DNA from 4 places in the Paenibacillus sp. FSL K6-1230 genome. Region 3 is predicted to be linked to each of the others. Evidence: predicted binding sites of a transcription regulator. Region 3 holds the regulator's gene; each other region holds the start of a gene.
The links. Region 3 encodes Rex, which represses fermentation and respiration genes when NADH is low (regulators of the CRP and FNR family bind a similar motif). Its sites were predicted from a motif close to TTGTGAAATATTTCACAA; they were not measured.

Region 1: MKX74_RS26205 (cytochrome ubiquinol oxidase subunit I) is a predicted target of Rex. The motif match lies at 2,222-2,239, and genes of this name have one in related genera.
Region 2: MKX74_RS02985 (flavocytochrome c) is a predicted target of Rex. The motif match lies at 2,658-2,675, and genes of this name have one in related genera.
Region 4: adhE (bifunctional acetaldehyde-CoA/alcohol dehydrogenase) is a predicted target of Rex. The motif match lies at 1,862-1,879, and genes of this name have one in related genera.

The regions. Positions count from the first base shown of each region.
Region 1 is NZ_JBBOCK010000001.1:5,906,239-5,911,293, reverse strand. Features, by position in the region: gene MKX74_RS26215 (MFS transporter) at 1-806, shown strand, start outside; gene MKX74_RS26210 (GNAT family N-acetyltransferase) at 1,030-1,902, opposite strand; gene MKX74_RS26205 (cytochrome ubiquinol oxidase subunit I) at 2,277-3,686, shown strand; gene cydB (cytochrome d ubiquinol oxidase subunit II) at 3,670-4,686, shown strand; gene MKX74_RS26195 (ABC transporter ATP-binding protein/permease) at 4,686-5,055, shown strand, end outside.
Region 2 is NZ_JBBOCK010000001.1:678,115-683,169, forward strand. Features, by position in the region: gene MKX74_RS02975 (ECF transporter S component) at 1-513, opposite strand, end outside; gene MKX74_RS02980 (hypothetical protein) at 494-682, opposite strand; gene MKX74_RS02985 (flavocytochrome c) at 1,081-2,619, opposite strand; gene MKX74_RS02990 (hypothetical protein) at 2,847-3,425, opposite strand; gene MKX74_RS02995 (MerR family transcriptional regulator) at 3,793-4,803, shown strand.
Region 3 is NZ_JBBOCK010000001.1:3,548,061-3,553,115, forward strand. Features, by position in the region: gene MKX74_RS15515 (AAA family ATPase) at 1-94, opposite strand, end outside; gene MKX74_RS15520 (hypothetical protein) at 87-614, opposite strand; gene MKX74_RS15525 (cell wall elongation regulator TseB-like domain-containing protein) at 1,130-1,651, opposite strand; gene MKX74_RS15530 (amidohydrolase) at 1,682-2,983, opposite strand; gene MKX74_RS15535 (redox-sensing transcriptional repressor Rex) at 2,970-3,623, opposite strand; gene dinG (ATP-dependent DNA helicase DinG) at 3,682-5,055, opposite strand, start outside.
Region 4 is NZ_JBBOCK010000001.1:3,760,484-3,765,538, forward strand. Features, by position in the region: gene adhE (bifunctional acetaldehyde-CoA/alcohol dehydrogenase) at 1-1,745, opposite strand, end outside; gene MKX74_RS16600 (Crp/Fnr family transcriptional regulator) at 2,016-2,732, shown strand; gene MKX74_RS16605 (ABC transporter substrate-binding protein) at 2,791-4,554, opposite strand; gene MKX74_RS16610 (MDR family MFS transporter) at 4,732-5,055, shown strand, end outside.

The sequences.
Region 1 (5,055 bases), 2.4 Mb from region 3:
TGATTGCGCCGTCCGGCATGATGACGTCAGATGAAGACAGAGGACAGGGGTATGAACAACCCTTCGGGGAAGGGACATGCATTCAGGAGCAAGGACAGAGCGCCCCTCTTCAAGCTGCCATAGATGCAGACGAATCGACTGGACAGGATGAAGAGGGCTTTCTGGCGCAGTGGCGTGAAGGCTGGGCATATATTGTGAGGACGAAGCGACTGCTGCATACCCTGATCTTCGGCTTGTTCGGCATTATGGCTATCCTGATGATTGATTATCAGTTCGCTACATTGCTGAGAACCATCTATCCAGGGAATGAGTCATTGGTAGGCTGGCTGATCTCGGCGATCGGCATCGGGGCGGTGGCTGTAATCATGGTATTGAACCGGATGAATCATATTGGGGCAGGCTGGGGGCTTGGCGGAGGCTACCTGTGCATTGGCGGTGCTATTGCTGTGTTGGGCGTACTGCCACCTGGTAGTCCGATCTGGCTCCTGCTGGTTGCTGGTGTCCTGATTGGGCTTGGTAACGGACTCTATATGGTGACGCAAAATTACATCCTCCAATCCGAGACGCCAGCTCACCTTGTAGGCAGAATATTTGGAATCCAGAACACCGTGCTAGGCGCCGTGATGATTGGTGCGCCACTAGCTGGGGGTGTACTTATTCAGATGGCAGGGCCGGGTCTATCGTTCTTGGCGATTGGCAGTGTCGTAGGGCTGCTTGGCGTTAGCGGTATGCTGCTTCAGTCCATGATCTGGGGCCATGAGCCGAAGACGGATGCAGGACGTTATGTCGAACGAGGGGAACTGTGAAGGTCTGATTTATTTTGATTGTGATGGGATGGTGTGAACCAGTTGAGGAAGCTGTGCTTCTAAGTGAGTATAGAGCTGCTGTCGGCTAACGACTACGCTCCTCGGGTCATTCAACCTAAAATCAAATTCGGTCAAGGTACTAGCCATTCTGGCTGAGTGAGACCTGCATGAAGCCCCTGATCGTCATATAGATGATCAGGGGCTTATATTTGCTTCTGTATACTCAACCAAGCGCCTGACTAGCGATGGCGAAATAAGTGTCCTGTCTCGGTGGTAGCTGCTCGGAATTCCTGAGCATTACCGGCGGATGAGAAGAGGACTGAAATCCTAGCTGAAGGAGAAGATCGCGCAGCTCCTCCTGTCCCTCAGGAATATCTATTCTCAGAGTGCTGGATGCGTCCTTGGCAAGTGCCTTGATGAGCTGTAATGCCATTGCCGCATTTGTACCCACGATAGGACCTAGTACGAGCTTGTCACTAACCGGTACAGCCATACCGTAGCCGACAAGCGTTCCATCTGACTTCGTTGCGACCATGACCCTGTCAGCCTGCTGTATGCGCGCTTTCATCAACTGCCTCCGATCTGCTCCAATGGAGGACTTGTCCAGCCGCGTCAGTGCAGGAAGCAGCTCCTCAGAGAACGGGACGATGCTATATTCCATTGGGGCTTCGCGCTCCGGTAGTGGAGTGACAGTGCTGTCTCGCAGCAGCTTGTACACGCTGGATACCGTCTGAAAGCCCAGCTTTTTATACAATGGTTCACCTTGCGTGGTAGCGATTAGCATAAGTGGGACGTGCTCAGGGATTGCCTCTATGCAGGCTTGCATCAGACTGGCCCCAAGACCGGCCCCTCTGTATCGTTCATTGACAATGACCAGTCCGATCGAGGCCAGTCGATCTCCATATGGAAGAATGGCCGCACTGGACACAATCTGCCCGCTGGGGTCGCGATGACCGAAGAGGGTACCGACCTTCAGTAAGGTGTGTACCTCCTGCTCGCTATAATCCCACTGTACGTGGGTGGTTAGCTGCAACAGCCCAGTTGTATCTTCTATGCTCAGTTGTTCGAGTGTCAGTTCGGTCAAGTGGGTGCTCAATGTATGTCATCTCCTATCCGGCATGTGGTTATAATTGTATGAAGGAATTTGGTTATCATAAATTATCGTTGCTGCAAGCGCTGAACGCAAGCTATCCTCTTCCTGTTCGTATTACGCTTCATTGATTAGGTGCCCCAAAATACCCGTTTAAAGATTACCCTCTCTGATCACCCTCTCTCTTAGCCATTCAGGCCATTCCAGTACTTCTGTGATCCTACTCACATTTTTTCAATTTCTGTAGCCGATTTTGTGATTATTATCACAAATAAAAAAATAGGCTTCTGACACAATACTTTCAGAACGCATTTCGCGGAAATTGATGTGAATTTTTTCGCAAAATGCAAAAACGTTAAGACGAAAGGAAGGACAAGGTCATGGACCCGTTAATGCTGTCGCGTATCCAGTATGCGTCGACCACGATTTTTCACTTTTTATTTGTACCTGTATCCATTAGCCTGGCACTCTTCATTGCGATTATGGAGACGTTGTATGTCATCAAGGGCAAGCCTGCGTACAAAGCCATGTCCAAGTTCTGGGGCAAGCTGTTCCTGATTAACTTTGCTGTTGGGGTCGTGACGGGAATCCTTCAGGAGTTCCAGTTCGGGATGAACTGGTCGGAATATTCGCGCTTCGTAGGGGACGTATTTGGAGCACCGCTGGCTATAGAGGCACTGCTGGCCTTTTTTCTGGAATCTACCTTCCTTGGCCTCTGGATCTTCGGTTGGGAGCGTCTGTCCAAGAAGCTGCACCTGATGTGCATCTGGCTGGTCTTCATCGGAACGTTGTTCTCGGCGTTCTGGATTCTGGTGGCGAACTCCTTCATGCAGCATCCGGTAGGCTTCCAGATTAATAATGGCCGTGCCGAGATGAACGATTTTCTCGCGTTGATTACGAATGGGCAGGTATTGGTGGAGTTCCCGCATACGATCTTCGGAGCGCTCATGACAGGTGGTGCACTTGTAGCAGGCATTAGCGCATGGAAGATCATGAAGAAGCAGGACGCTCAGCTATTCGGTCATTCCTTTCGGATCGCAGTCATCATGCTCGTCATCTCCTTCTTCGGCGTGGCCTTCTCAGGGCATTTCCAGGCTCAATATCTCGTTAAGACCCAGCCGATGAAGATGGCGGCAAGCGAAGCACTGTGGGGCAAAAGTGGGGACCCCGCGGGCTGGAACGTCATTGCTTTCATTGATCCGGATGAACAAAAGAATAACTGGGAGCTGCAGGTACCGGGGCTGCTAAGTTATCTGTCCTACAGCAAGTTCTCGGGTGAGGTCAAAGGCATCCACGAGCTGCAGGCCGAGTATGTGCAGACTTACGGCGAGGGCAATTACATACCCCCTGTACGCACGACCTTTTGGAGCTTCCGCATTATGATCGCGGCGGGCTGTCTGAGTCTGCTGCTGGGCGGCTACGGCATCTATCTGTCGCTTCGTGGCAAGCTGGAGCAGGCGAAGCCATGGTACTTCAAGATGATGGTATTCGGCATATGTCTGCCATTCATCTCGAATACTTCCGGCTGGATTATGACGGAGATTGGGCGGCAGCCTTGGACGGTCTTCGGATATATGACTACGGAAATGGGCGTATCGCCAAATGTCAGCAGCGGCATGCTGCTCTTCTCCATCATTGCGTTTACAGGAGCGTATGCTGCGCTGGCAGCGATTACGGTGTTTCTGTTCGTGAAATATATCAAAAAAGGGCCGGACTTGAAGAGTGAAGCCGAACAGCCGGTACATGATCCGTTTGGTGTAGAGGGGGGCGCTTATGCTGTCTTTAAATGAGCTGTGGTTCATTCTGGTGGCCGTGCTGTTCATTGGTTTCTTCTTTCTGGAGGGCTTCGATTTCGGGGTAGGCATGTCTACTGCATTGATTGCGAAGACGGACGGGCAGCGTCGTGTGCTGATTAACGCGATTGGTCCGTTCTGGGATGGGAATGAGGTATGGCTGCTCACGGCGGGTGGAGCCATGTTCGCGGCATTCCCGAATTGGTATGCGACGATGTTCAGCGGCTTCTATATTCCGCTCGTCTTCCTGCTGCTGGCCCTGATTGGGCGCGGCGTAGCCTTTGAATTCCGGGGTAAGGTGGATAGTGCACGCTGGCGCAAGAGCTGGGATATTGTGATCTTCATGGGTAGCTTCCTGCCTCCATTCCTGTTGGGTGTTGTATTCGCGACGTTCATGCAGGGGTTGCCCATTGATGGCGACATGCATATGCGAGCAGGATTCTTTGACATTGTGAACCTGTATACCGTAGCTGGCGGAGCAGCGGTAACGTTACTGTGCCTTGTGCATGGCTTGCTGTTCACGACGCTACGCACGATGGATGACCTGCAGGAGCGCGCACGCAAGCTGGCAGGCAAGCTGCTCATTCCGCTAGCGGCACTGCTTCTGATCTTCGCGGTACTAACCTTCCTTTACACAGACGTATTTGCTGCCAGAGGAGGAGTACTCGCTGTAGTTGCCGTGCTGGGTGCAGCTGCTTATGTGCTGGCAGGCTACTTTATTAATCAGGGCCGGGATGGCTGGGCCTTTGCGATGACAGGTACAGTGATTGCGTTAGCTATTGCCTCTGTCTTCATCGGGCTGTTTCCACGGGTCATGGTCAGCTCGCTGGGAAGTATGTACGATCTGACCGTATATAATGCTTCCTCGGGACCGTACTCCTTGAAGGTCATGACCATCGTAGCATGTAGCCTTCTGCCTTTCGTGCTCGGCTACCAAATCTGGAGCTACATTGTATTCCGCAAGCGGGTACATGAGAAAGGGCATTTGGAATACTAATGGGACACGATGTATTGCGTTTGAAGGGTGCGCGGCTCACCTTTGTATGTATTGCCGTATTGATCATCATCCAGTCGCTGGCGATTCTCATGCAGGCCAAATGGCTGTCTGAAGCAGTCGTGGGGCTCTTCGACGGGGAGTCACTACGCCAGCAGCTGGAAAGGATTGATCTGTTCTTGTGTGCCTTCTTGTCCAGGCAGGCAGCAGATGCGGCTGTGCGACGGATTTCATTCGATTTTGCAGAACGCACAGGTTCGAGTCTACGGCGTGAGCTGCTCACACGGTTGTTGCATCAGGGTGCGCGTAGGTCTGCCAAGGAAGGAACAGGTCATTTGGTTACCTTGATTCGGGAGGGAATCGGGCAATATC
Region 2 (5,055 bases), 2.9 Mb from region 3:
AGCGAAGATGCCTGCAATGATGATACTTCCAAGCAGACGAAGACCGATGAAGAGCGTATAGTTCCAGGCCGTCAAGGATTCGATGTATCCATAGTGAAAATCAAGCAGGAGTGATCCGGCTGCCGCGCCGATTGCGGCCAAGCAGGTCACCCACAGATTGTTTTTTCGGTAGAGAAACATGGCAAAGAACAGCTCTGCTCCCAGCCCCTGCACCAATCCATAATACAAGGTGGAGATTCCCCATTCACTGCCTAACAAAGCGCTGATGGTTGCAGCAGCTACTTCTGCAAGTATAGCCACCCCCGGCTTACGGATGATCAGATAGGCGAACGTTCCTGCCATGAACCACATGCCATAGGTAATCTGCTCTGCGTGCAAGCCGAGTGGCTTGACCATGTCATAGGCGGGGCCCCAGATTTTGTACACAATACCGAATACCACTGCGATGACGATTGTGACCAGAATGTCGGTTAGCTTGAGAGCTGAACCTTTTTTAGAAATAATTGCTGTCATGAGCCTCAACTTCCTTCCCGTTAATAAAATAAAAAAACCTGCCTCGATCCGGGCAGGTAGCTTGCGCAGTATGAACTTCATTTGCTGTCAGATGACTCTTGCTAGACGGCGTCAGGAAATAGCACGCATCGGCTGCGTCTACTCCATCTGCAGGTCTGCTTGAATACATACCGACTGCATTTGGTCTTCTCTACGCTGGCATTACCCAGATCAGATTTCACGGTCGGCGGCATACGGCCACCCTCTCAGCCTGACTTCATCAAGCTCCCGTTTCTTATTGGAATCATAGATTAATGTACACTACATTCGTTAAGCTGACAATAACCTTTTATAGAAAAAATAGGAACTTAGTAGTTGGAGTTTATATAAAAAATGCAGGTCTTTAGAGGGATCAATCTAAAGCCTGCATCTTTTATGTCAGCATTTTGCATAATTCGATTCCAATCTCTCATGGATACAATATATAGACGAATAAAATCATTTCGATCTATATATTGCTGGTCAGAAGTCGTTCTTAGGATTTATGCAAAATGCTTATGTGTATATTTATTTAGATAAACCTATTACCTATTGCTTTGATTGTACAAACTCAGCGGATTTGATACCTGCTTGACGTCCAAAGATAATAATCTCAGCAACAGAGTTACCGCCAATACGGTTTTCACCATGCAAGCCGCCTGTCAATTCACCTGCTGCGAACAAGCCTTCAATGGCTTTTCCATCTTTGTCTAACACTTCTGTGTTGGTGTTAATCTTTACACCACCCATAGTGTAGTGAATCCCAGGAGCGATTTTGATAGCATAGTATGGTGCGGCAGATAGGTCATGATCCATACCTGTTGTTCTGCCAAATTCACCATCTTGTTTGTTCTTCACTGCTTCGTTCCAAGTGTCTATAGTTGCTTTCAATGGATCCGCTGGAACGTTGATGGCTTTTGCTAACTCCTCGATCGTGTCACCTTTCACGACGAAGCCCATCTTGTCATATTGCTCAATAGCCTTCACACGAGATTTCACGCCAGCATCAAATACTAATGTAGCTGCTTTCTCAGGTAGGGCATTAATTGCTGCGGTTACTTTATCACGTGTATCCAATTCGTTCACGAAGCGCGTACCTTCAGTGGAAATAAGGAGTGCACCTTCACCACGTACAGCTTCACCAATTAAGTACGATTTATCCTGCTGTACAGTTGGATGAACCTGGATTTGATCCATATCTACAGTCGTACCACCAAGCTGCTCGATCATTTTAATACCGTCGCCTGTGCTACCAATTTGGTTGGTTGTTACTAAGCCTTTGAGATCAGGTCTAACCTCGGAGATCATCTCCGCATTAGAACCAAAACCACCACTCGTTACAACAACGGCTTTTGCAGTAATTACTTTTTCATCGGTTTGATCAATCAATACTTTAACACCGTTTACTTTACCATCAGCTTGCGTTATTTCTTTTACATCCGCATTGACGAACAATGGAATCTCTTTTTCATGTACATTTCTAACCAACCCAGCAACTAGATACTGACCTATTGCTGAACCATCCTCAGGACGGTGTGTACGTTTTTCTTTCATACCGCCTGTTATTGTAAGGTTGTTCAATCGGATTCCAATCGAATCTAACCAATCAATTGCATCTGCAGAATGATCTACAAAGAAACGTAGCATTTCTTTATCATTGGTGTTATGTCCACCTGCTAATGTTTCTTCATAAAATAAATCATTGCTATCTTCAATGCCTTGTTCCTTTTGGAATTTGGTCTGAGAAGCATTCATCCCTGAAGAGGATTTTGTTGTATTACCACCAGCGACTGGCATTTTTTCGAAAATAACAGGGTTCATTCCTTTTTCTTTTGCTTCCAATGCAACGGTCATACCAGCACCACCAGCACCAACAATAATAATATCATAGCTATCTTTTAACTGATCAATTGGTGTATAGCTTGCTTGTGACGCACCTGACACCGTATCCGTCTTTCTCTCCTCGGTTGTGCTTTGACCTTCATTTGCTTTTTTCTCACTATTACTACTACCATTATTTCCGCATCCTGCAATGACAAGAACGATGGATAGAAGGAGAGTAAGTAGTACTGTTGTGTTCTTTTTCATTTCTGTATTTCCCCCTTGTGTACCATTTCACAATATTATTGTGCATTATTTCACAAATGCTATAGTAATAAAGTTAACGACGGACTGTCAAGGAAGTTTCCGATAGTTTCTCTGGAAAAGATGCGCTAGCCGTTACAATCCGTCTTATGGCAAAAGGAGAAATTGAGTAGCTGGAATACAATAGATTATAGTCTGAGCCTGTACGTTTCTAGGCGAATTCCATACAATTATTTCGAGATTAAGTCATTGAACGCAACCGAATCAAAATGATCCTCCTGTACCAGCCACTTTCCCTCTTCATAGGATAGCGTTAGTGTTCCCTGCATCGGGACACGTTCACTGTCGCTGCTGACGTCATCTCCTAGAACGAGATCAACCTCATAGATCAGATCAATCATGTTCTCCTCGCGGGCAGATATGGAGAAGCTCAAATTTTCCGGGTGCAGGGAGGTGTTTCGTATATGTGCAGCGTGAAATGGAACGACAGTATAGCGAGTTCTTAGGGCCTTTTCCGAGAAATGCTCGGTGAAGTAAGGCTTCATCTCTTTCGTGCGCGCCAAGATAGAATCGTCAGACAGCATATCCTCTGATGCGGTCACAGAATATTCCTTGGTCTTGTAGGCTTCCGCTGCCTGTATAGCTTCCTGTACCATTTCCTCACTGAACGTTGATTCGGGAGCAGCTTCATTCCCTGCTACTGGATCACTCGAAGATGGAATTGTAGCATCCTTGCATCCTGCCAACAGCATAACAGCAAGTACCGCTGTGACTATGTACCACGTACTATTCCTTGAATTTCTCTTCATGGTGTCCCTCCTCTGTAATTAGCTAAAAAAATACCATATATTACTTGATAATACGCATAACATCCAGATGGGTCTCGCTTTTCTGGCAAGGAATTCACCAGCATCCTCTATTTTCTTGAGTGGAAGGTAGCGCTTCAAAGCTGGTTCGTAATGTGCTATCGGGGTAATGGAAGGTACCAAAGTCTACAACGCCCGCATCCGTATTCAAACCATGGAATCAATGAACAAGTGGTAGGAGATGGACTGTAAATTATAGGGGTAAGACAGACTATACAGATATGTCAGGCTATATAAACAGATACAAACAATAAAAAATATATAAATAGTACAAACAGATACAAGGAAATACAGGGAGGTGAGTATCGAGATGGCCTATACATTGGAGGAAGTGAGCGATATGTCGGGAATGCCGCTTGAGGAATTGAACCGCTACAAACACAATGGCTGGTTAAAGCCGTCTCTGGTCTCAAAGGATGGAGTTCATTATTACGATGAGCGGGGGTTATTGTGTCTCCAGCATCTCATGATCTGTCAGGAGCTGGTCATGCCAGGTGAGGAACTGGCGATGTGGATGCATCGCTATGAGGAGGCTCCGACTGATGTATTGCTGGAGCATAGGCTCAGGATTATGCAGAAGGCTCAGCGAATGCATCAGCTTGTTCAGACCATTGATCTAACCTTGAGTCATCTGAATGGTGAATTCCCGTTGGAGCATCGGAAGCTGTTCAGCGGACTTCAGTTGCAGCAGGGCTGGAACAATATGCATCAGTCGAACCAGTATAGCGCCCAGCAAAAGCTTCATCACAGTGAAGTAGAGCCGCTTGAGGTGAAGCCTAGTGCCATGGGGTGGTATGACGAATTGTCAGAACATGAAGTTATCACGGAAGATACAAGGACGGCAGATACGAAGAGGACAGTTACGAAGACGAGTGGTGTGAAGGCTGTGGATCGTGCAAGACAGCGAGGTCAGGGGCAGATGTCTGAAGAACAGATCGAGAACAGATCGGTCAATCTCTCAGCATCTGTAAGACAGGAGCATGAGGATCGAGAGGAGAAAGAGCAATCTCAGCACCCAGAGGCATGGCCGAAGGAAAAGTATCTGCAATCTCAAGCAGAGGTTGAGGAGATCCACCGTGAGCTGATCGCCGCCATCAAGGATGGGGAGGAGCCGGGGAGCAAGAGAGTGCAGGCGATTATACGACGCCATTTGGAGTGGATCAGCCACTTCTATACACCTACAGCACAGATCTATAGCGATCTGGGTGATTTGTATGTGGAGCATGAGGATTTTCATACGATGTATCGTGAATATCATCCCAGGTTGGCAGAATTCTTACGAGACGGCATGAAGATCCTTGCTGCGTGCGAGCTTAAATAGCAGGTGCAGACTAGCTCAGGATAAAGTATCGAGGTTAATAGGGACATGGTATATAAATTGGGTTAGACGCTCGCGGTAGGGAGCGTTTTTTTTGTTGATAGCCTGTCATTGAATAGCCCTGCCACCAGTAACGGGAGCAGGGCTATTCAAAGTTAGCTGTGCCAGTATGATTTGTCATGATCTTGCACCTAACCTTGTCAGGCGCGGGCGTTGCAGCTACTACAGTACCTACTATAGTAACTAAGACTAGTT
Region 3 (5,055 bases):
GGAGCAGAGGGAATATATTAATTCCGATAAAAATCAGAAATATAAGCACTACGGGAACGGTACCAATCAACGTCTCCTTCACCCATCTAGGCATTCGGCCACACCCCTATCTTCTGCGATTCACGAGGTAAAATGATATATTTACTGGCTTCACCATTTTGCAGACGAATGTAGACGTTCGTATCATCCATATTGGTGTCAGCCTTGATCATACCCTGCTGCAGTCCGTTAATGGTTGCAGGAATATCCGTATATCTCTTGCTATCCATAGCTTCTGCAATAGGGAACATCGCTTGAGACCACAGCTTGTCCAGCTCCTGGTCCGAATGATCCTTAATGTCCAACTTCAGTCGCTTGCTCCCGAGCACAGAGCTGCCGTCCTCCTTCACAGCCTGAACGAGTCCACGAACATCTGTATCGGGTTCAAGATCAAGTTTCAAGGTGACCTCGGATTGGTTAATATCTACTTGAGCACTTGTTACACCAGGGTATTGGGTAACAATCTTCTGCAGTGGTTGGTGCACAGCTACTTGGCGATACAGAAACCAGCCACCGAACAATACGGAAGCGGATAGTACTGCTGCCAGCGCTATAGGTACAATGCGAAGTTTCAAATTAACGTCCTCCTCTCAGGTAATACAAGATTCATTTCTATTTCTACTAAGTATACAGTATGGCTGGACGACTCTGCATCTCTACACACAGACTGCACATAACAGTAGACTATGTCAGCGATACGACCACTCCTCTTCCATCAGCATCTTCCAAGCACATCCTATAGACTCTTCTATTTGCATAGCTCCGACTGTGATTTTTAAGTTCTGATAACAACGCATAACAACAAAAAACAAGCAATCATAACTCTTGTCTCTCAAACAAGTGCAGCATTAGTATATACTAGAGTATATCACACGATATATCAATTAGCTAAAAGCAAAGTATGTCTATTTTTCAAAATTTAAATGTGAATCTCTTAAAATGGAGCAAATAGAAAAAGAGTTGCCCCAGAAAATCTCAAGATTTTCTGAAACAACTCTACTCCGTACAGTATGGTAGGCTCTTCCATTCCAATTAGCTCGTTCGCTACATAAGACTCTGTTCATCCATTTGACAACGAATGCTTACCTGACTATTTGCCTGGAAGCGTATATCCTTGCCCCACCTCAGCTCCGTCCTGAAAGCGATAGAATCGGTAGCGATAGCTGTCGTTCTCCCGGTACATGAGCTGCCATACATATTGATTGTCGTACACGCCAGGCCGGAGGCTAATGATATCCACATTCGGCAGATCACTCTCGATCCGCGCCCGCATTTGATCCTCATTTATACCCTCATTCAATAGCTCGGTATGGACGGAAGCATCCTGTTTTACCGTATCAGGTGCGTTCTCCACCGGCTCGAATGGAACCCATACCATCACCTGCTGACTGTCGGCATTCGTGCCCTCAACGACCCAGTAGATGGAATCCCAGACAGATTTCCATGAATTATTTACAGACACGATCTTCGCATCCTGCCGTGCCTTCTCCACTGCTGCATTGCGCTCGACACGCTGGTCCTGTGTAACATAGGAGTAATAAGCATAGATGCCTGCGAACAGCCACAGCAGGACCAGAATGATGCCTGTGAGCCATTTCCTCTTGTTCTTCAACCCGAACTTCCTTTCCGGATAAAAAATAGATTAGCGCGCCAGCAGCCCCTCGAACGCTGCCTGGGCTTCATAACGAATTCGCTCCTCATCCAGTGTGAGGCAGCTTCCATCCTTAAGCACTTGCTTGCCATCTACCCACACATGCACAACGTCCTTGGCACTCGCAGAATAGACTGCATGCGAGATGAGATCCGTACGAGGCAGGAAATGTGGCTGATCCATGTCCAGCGCAATAAAGTCTGCCTTGTTGCCCGCTGCCAAGACTCCTACTTCCTTCAGCCCAATCGAAACTGCACCGTACTCTGTCGTCATCCGCAACGCCTCAGCTGCCGGTACGGCTGTAGGATCGCCAGACACACCTTTATGAATAAGCGCAGCCAGACGCATTTCCTCGAACATATCCAGATTGTTATTGCTGGCTGGTCCGTCCGTGCCCAAGGACACCTTGACGCCTGCACGAAGTAGATCTGGCACTCTGGCTACACCGCTTGCCAGCTTCAGGTTGCTGCCTGGATTGTGAGACACACCCACGTCATACTGTGCAAGCACCTGAACCTCCTCGTCGTTCAAATGAACAGCATGGGCGACCAGCGATGGTCTGGAGAAGAAACCAAGCTTCTGAAGATGCTCTACTGGACGTGCACCATACTCTCTTACATTCTGCTCTACTTCTGCGAGCGTCTCTGACATGTGTGTGTGGAGCGGAAGGTTCAGATCATGAGCAGCCTGAACGAACTGCTCGATGAAGGCTGGTGGACATGTATAAGGAGAGTGCGGAGACATCATCGTTGTAATGCGTCCGTCCGCCTTGCCATGCCAATTTTTTGCAAAAGCAACCGCTTCATTAAGCTTCATCCGCTGCTCTTCCTCTGAACATAGACCGATGGCTCCACGCATCAGACAGGCACGAATACCGGACTGCTCAGCGACTTTGGCGACCTCATCCATGTGATCATACATGTCCAGGAATGTCGTCGTACCTCCCTTAAGCATCTCAAGCACCGACAGGGAGGTACCCCAATATACATCCGTAGAGGTGAATTTCCCCTCCATGGGCCACATTTTTTCCTGCAGCCATTGTTGTAGCACCATATCATCTCCATAACCACGCAGCAACGACATAGCCGCATGACCATGTGTATTCACAAGTCCAGGAAGGAACAGCAGGCCTTTGCCATCGACAACAGGAGTATTCTCTTCTCCATCGGGGATGGTCGGTCCGATATATGTAATTCGGCTATCCTCTATAATCATACAGCCTTCAATGACACCAGCATCTTGCCCGTTCACTGCAAAATGTCCGTTTTTGATCATCCATTTATTGCTTGTCATGTTCCTTCTCTTCCTTTCCATCCTCCAAATAATAAGCCAGGCTCAGCAAATCTGTCGTAAAATCTGTCGCGTGAATACGAATGTGCCGTGGAGCCTTGAGGATCGTAGGCGCAAAGTTCAGGATAGCTTCGATGCCGCTGTCAATCATCAGATCAGCAACACGTTGTGCTTCAAAATCCGGCACAGTAATAATCCCGATTCGGATATTTAGCCGCTCAACCGTCTCCTTCAGCTCTTCCATAGGCTGTACCTGCAGCGTGTTAATCTTCGTTCCAACCTTGGTAGGTAGAGCATCGAATACGGCTACAATCTTCATATTGTCCTTCAGATATGCATTATAGTTGGACAACGCTTGCCCGAGATTACCTGCCCCAACCAAAGCTACGTTAATCTGCTGATCGATTTTGAGTATATGACGAATAATCTCAATCAGATAGGTGACATCATAGCCAATGCCCTTTCGTCCAAAGTCACCAAAATACGCAAGATCCTTGCGGATCTGGGCCGGATTCAGATCCAGCTTCTGGCCCAGTTCCTGCGAGGACACCGTAGAGATTTCACGCTTTTGCAGCTCATTCAAATATCTTAGGTAAACAGGGAGCCTACGAACGACGGCTTCCGAGATTTTATCCGATTTCATACTTGCTCCTCCTAGTCACAACGGTCTGTATAACTTTACATTCTAATTTGAACAAAATTTATCCTTGTACCGGCTCATGAAGCCAATCCGCGATTCGCGGAACCATCTGCGTAGTTGGCATATGCTCCATCTTGGGTCCTGGAAGTGAATACAGGAAATGCTTCCCGTAATATGACTCCAGCACTCGCGTATCATAGAGAATGACCACGCCACGATCCTGTCCTGTTCTGACCAGACGACCAAAGCCCTGCTTGAACCGTATGACAGCCTGCGGCACGGATAGCTGCATGAATGGATTCTTGTTCTGCTGACGCAGCAGCTCACTCTTGGCCTCCAATAACGGCTGATTGGGCGGCTGGAATGGCAGACGAACGATGGCAAGGCAGGTCAGTGCATCCCCAGGAATATCGACCCCTTCCCAGAAGCTGCTTGTACCTAGCAATACGGCCGACTTGGCCTCCTGAAATCTGCGAGTTAACCTCGAACGACTTCCACTGTCTACACCCTGACCGAGCACCGTAATGTCACTGGCTGCCAGCGATTCTTTGAGCGGCTCATGCACCTGCCGAAGCATACGATAGGAAGTGAACAGCACAAGCATTCTTCCTTTGGTTGCCTGAGCTGCCTTACTCAGGGACTGCACCAGCGTACTTACGAACAACTCATCACCGATGCTACCCTTGACACTTGGAAAATCCCGTGGGATGACGAGAAGTGCCTGCTCTCTGTAATTGAAAGGAGATGGCAGCATCGACGTAAGAAGCCTGCCGGTGTCAGCCGCTTCCTGTAGCCCTAATTGGTCTATCATGTACTGAAAGGATTTGTCGACCGAGAGTGTCGCAGAAGTTAATACCACACTGCTCTTCTTATCAAAAAACATCTCCTTCAGCTGACGACTGACATCCACCGGAACTGCATAAAATTGCAGGGATTTACTGCGGAACTGACCGCTTGCCTCCAGCCAGTATACCGTAGTCTCATCCTCCATTTTCATGAAGAAGCGTAGATTCTCACGGAAGCCAGCCAGATCCTTGAACAGTCCCTTCAGATCAATCATGAGGCTCTCTGTGCCGAAATCCTCCAGCTCATCCTCCACTTCCTGTAGTAGCCTGTCTCCTTGACGAATGAGCTCGCCGAGGATCAAATAGATCTGCTGCTCCAGTGCCCCAGCATCTGACCAGCCCTTGGGCTTGTCAGATGGCTTCAGGCGTGACGAGAATTGCCCACTCTCTCCCGGCGAGGCATCCGAGCGCTCAGGCAGCATTGCGAATAGCATCTCGCTCAGCTTATCCCATGCTTCCTTCGCCTCCACAGCCTCACCATACATGCTGTCAATCGTGGAAGACCAGCCAGTGGCCTGTTCCATACCGGATTGATTCAGCATTTGCCGTAGCGCTGGCAATTGACCTGTCTTACTATCCTTGAATAGTCG
Region 4 (5,055 bases), 210 kb from region 3:
TCCATGAATTTTTGCTTCAGGTTATGGAAGTCAGTATCTGGATATTCATAGAATAGCCACATGCCCTTCGCGGCATCCATTGGCGAACCGCCACCGAGTGCGATGATACAGTCAGGCTGGAAGCGATTCATCATATCTGTTCCACGCTTCACAGTCGTTGTCGATGGATCTGGCTCTACTTCAGAGAACACTTCGATAGCTACAGGCGTCTGACGCTGGCGCAGATAATGAGTCACTCTGTCTACATAGCCGAGTTTGACCATCATAGGGTCTGTTACGATCGCTACCCGAGTGATGTCAGGCATTTTAGCGAGATATTGCGTCGAATTCTTCTCGAAATAGATTTTGTCAGGAATCTTGAACCATTGCATATTCACGGTACGTTTAGCCACCCTTTTCACATTGATCAGATTGACAGCCGATACGTTCGACGAGGTCGAGTTACGTCCGTAGGAGCCGCAGCCCAAAGTCAGGGATGGTAGATTCGTGTTGTAAATGTCGCCGATTGCGCCATGCGTGGAAGGCGAGTTGACGATGATCCGGCCCGTCTGCAGGCGGTTCGCGAACTTCTGAATGACTTCATCATTGTTCGAGTGGATCGCCGAGGAGTGTCCCATACCTCCGAATTCAACAACTTGAGCAGCGCGTTCGATGCCCTGCTCTGCATTTTTGACACGGTAGCAAGCCAGTACAGGACTTAATTTCTCAGCGGACAGCGGGAATTTGGTGCCAACACCCTCCAGCTCAGCTACGAGAATCTTCGTTCCCTCTGGAACAGTGATCCCGCACAGCTCTGCGATTTTCATAGCCGATTGCCCTACGATCGCAGGGTTCACTGCACATTTCTCCACGTTCATAGCTCCGCCAGTGAGCTTCGCAGCTTCTTCTTTATTTACGAAATAGCAGCCGTTCGCTATCATTAATTGTTTTACTTGATCATAGATGGGTTCTTCGATAATGACAGCCTGCTCGGAAGCACAGATCATACCGTTGTCGAAGGACTTCGACAGAATCAGATCAGTTACGGCCTGCTTGATATCTGCTGTCTTCTCAATAAAGCAAGGTACGTTACCTGGACCTACGCCAAGTGCTGGCTTACCGCAGCTATATGCTGCCTTAACCATCCCGGAGCCACCGGTTGCCAGTATCAGTGCAACGTCAGGGTGATTCATGAGGGAGTTCGTTTTGTCCATGGAAGGTGCTTCAATCCATTGAATGCAATCGGCAGGAGCTCCATGCTTCACTGCTGCCTCAAGCAGGATACGGGCTGCTTCCTTGCTACATTCCTGAGCGGATGGATGAAAGCCGAAGATAATCGGATTCCGTGTCTTGATGGAGATGAGCGCCTTGAACATGGTTGTGGATGTCGGATTCGTAACTGGCGTAATCCCCATGATGATGCCGACTGGCTCAGCAATTTTCTGGAAGCTATCAAAATCATTATCTTCAATGACACCTACTGTCTTGTCATACTTGATGTTGTGATAGATGTATTCTGTAGCGAACATGTTCTTCGTGATCTTGTCTTCATAGACCCCGCGGCCAGTCTCTTCCACAGCCAGCTTAGCCAGATACATGTGCTTATCCAGTCCCGCAAGAGCCATTGCCTGAATGATCTTGTCGATCTGCTCCTGATCCATTTCCATGAATGCTTGCTGTGCCTTGTTCGCACGATCAATCAGTTTTTGGATGTACTGCTCTGCCGTTGGTTCTGCTGCCTTCGTGACTTCATTTTTTACAGCCATGTTCCTCATCCTCCATGTTTATAGTAGTTGCTCTCTCTTCTACGCACTGATCGTAACACAGGAAGTTATCTTATTATGTGATTTTTTTCACAATCTAATTCAATTTTGATCTTTTTTAGTGAAATGGTTCACAAAGTTTGAAAATTCGCCACTTTTCACGCCAGTTCTTCCCACCCAAGTTGAACTAAAGGGTATATAATTAATTTGAAATACTGAAGTTGCAGATACATGATTTTAATTCTGCATTTCATTACAAAGGGGAAATGGAACATGAGCAACCCTAACTTACAGACATTGAACAAAGGCAATACTGGATGTATATCGGATGTGAATATGAATCGACTGCTGTCCGTGATGAAAGATCGAACAGTTCCTGAGGGCTCTCATTTATTCTGGGAAGGCGATACCTCAGATAAATTGTTCTATATTAAACGAGGACGTGTGAAGATCACTAAGACTACCGATGAAGGCAAAGAGCTGATACTGTACATGCATCAGGATGGGGATCTGATCGGTCAGGCTGACCCGTTCTTTGGCACCAAGCATACCTTCTCCGCCGAAGTGCTGGAGGATAGTGAGGTAGGCGTACTGGATCATACCGATTTGGAGCTATTAATCTGCCAGCACTGTGATTTTGCTATTGATTTCATGAAATGGATGGGCTCCCATCACCGCATCACTCAGACCAAATTCCGTGATCTCATGCTCTACGGTAAGCCAGGAGCCCTGTGCTCAACTTTAATCCGTCTTTACAACACATATGGTGAGCCTCATGGCGATCATGTCATTATTAATAAGAAGATTACCCATACGGACTTATCTAATATGATTGGGGCTACGCGGGAAAGCGTGAACCGGATGCTGAGCGATCTGCGCAAGAAAGATGCCGTGGAATACGAAGGTGGCATGATTGTGATCAAGGACCTGGAGCATCTTCAGGGCATTTGCCACTGTGAGCTCTGCCCGAAAGAGATCTGCCGAATCTGATTCAGTCTCATGCTATGATTATGGATACTTGCACTCGTATACGCTACATCCCTTGAAATTAGATCCCTTCTGGCGATTTGATCCATAGCTTAGAGAAATCTAGGTAGCCGAAATTCGTAGTATTCAAGCCCTGCAGCCCTTGATAATAAAGGGCTTTTTTGCTTAGGTGGCAGCCGTACAGCAGCCAGTTATGCTCCTGTATTCGCCCTTCCACCTGATACAGCAGGTCATGCCGCTGGGCCTCAGGATATTGTGAGTACCCCTCCAGTATTTTCTCGATCGTCTGAATACGTGCATCGTCCAATAAGTGATGCAGAGAATTGAATTGGGTTTTGAAAAAATTGATAAGTCCCCATTCCCAGTCCTCCTCTAGCATTTCTTCAGCCAATACGAGGTCAGCCTGCCCCAGCAAAAATGCGAAATCTATCGTCTCGAAGGGAACCAGTGTCAGGCAAATACCGATCTGTTCACAGCGCTGGCGCAGCCACTCGGCCTCCTCAATGGATTCTTTCTCCAGCATTTTATAAGCCAGACGAAGCTCTTCCCCCGCATATCCACTTTCCTGAAGCAGCCTTCTGGCATCCTCCAGCTTATTGGGCCAGCCATTTTCCGAATTCATAGCGAGACTCCTCCACGGCAAGAAGCTGAAGGCTGGAGACAAGCGGCTCCCCCCTAATTCCTGCATTTGCAGTACAGGGTCATACACGCAGCGAATGGCCTCACGAACGCTTGCTCTATGCTGCGGCCCCTCCCTCCTGAAGTTGAAGACCAGATACCTGCACCCACCCGATTGGTATTCAAAAGAAAGCTCACTTGACTGCTTCACCTCCGCCAAACTTCCAGTTCCATCGTGCGTCACATCCCGGTCTGCCAGCTGATATCTCCGATCCTGGACAGCTACATCAGGCAGGAACCAGATGTTAACTTCATCAAGCAGCGGTCTGTACCCGAAATAGGAATCGTAGGCGGTGAGCCTGAGTGCCGTGTTCGTAAGACTCGTAATGCAAAAGGGTCCTGTTCCAATCAAGCTTACCTGGGGGTCCGAGCCCAGAGGCAGTATGCTCATCGTGAAGCTTGCAGCACAATGCAAAAGCATTCGATTGGGCGAGGCAAAGATCAGACTCAGGCAATGGCCCCCATGGATCTCCACACGTTCAAGCTGTTCTAATTGCCAGGTTCCAGAGCCATAGCTCGCTTGCAATCGTTCCACGGTATACTTTACGTCTTCAGCCGTGAAGGATTTACCGTTATGAAATTGGACTCCCTTGCGCAAATAGAAGGTCCAACGCGTGTAATCATCATTATGTTCCCAGAGATGAGCGAGCTTGGGCTGAAAACGCATGCTATTCGCATCATAACTGATCAGTGTACTGCATATTTGCTCCAGCAAATAGGCTTCGAAAGCCGTGTAGACTAATGCCGGGTCCAACGGCTCCAGTCTGCGATATCGGGACATCTGGAGTACATCGGCTCCACCTGATGCGGTCATCTGACGGGTCATGCCCATCTCAGCATGGAAAGCAAGCCATAGTTGCTCTCTACGACCATCATCCAGCTCAGATCTGCCTATCAGATCAATCGCCGCCTTAATATTTCCCTGCTTGAGCTTGGTGTGAAATGCATCGGTAATGACCTCATTGGGGGTGCGAAGTAGCTGAAGGCGCGATATATGTCCCCTTCCACGCCCTGGTGTCCAGTGAATGTAACGCATATCCTCTAAGCGGCGAAGGATGATCTTCACGTTGCGAGACGAACAATTCAATAATTCGCTGAGCTGATCAATCGTGACAGGTATGGCTGGATGGCGTTGCTCATCTGACATTCTGGGTCCCCCCAGTGTGTGTGCCAATTTGATAAAATGTGCCTCGTAAGGATCCATCTGTCCACCCTTTCGCCAGGAATAAAAGGTGAAATGATTAATCTCATGTTTACACTTTTATTGCCCTCTTTTCTCGTTACAATTATATACATTATTAAGCAGAAGGAGAAGCCTTACGTCATGTCACATCCATTGCGTCACATTCATCCATTGGCCTGGACTATCATTATCGGCACCATCTTCGGCAGACTTGTTACATCCATGAGCATCCCTTTTCTATCCATCTACTTGATTCAGGTGCTTGGCACCTCCGCTACAGAGGCCGGATTTACGGTTGCTGTCAGTGCACTCGCAGGGGTATTGGTAAGCTTTCATGGCGGCTACGTCTCAGATCGAATCGGACGAAAAAAAGTCATGCTCATCTCCGTATTCGTCTGGGCATGCGTGTTCTTTGGCTTCGCTGCAGCAGAGCATCTGTGGGTCTTCTTTGTTATGAATACCTTG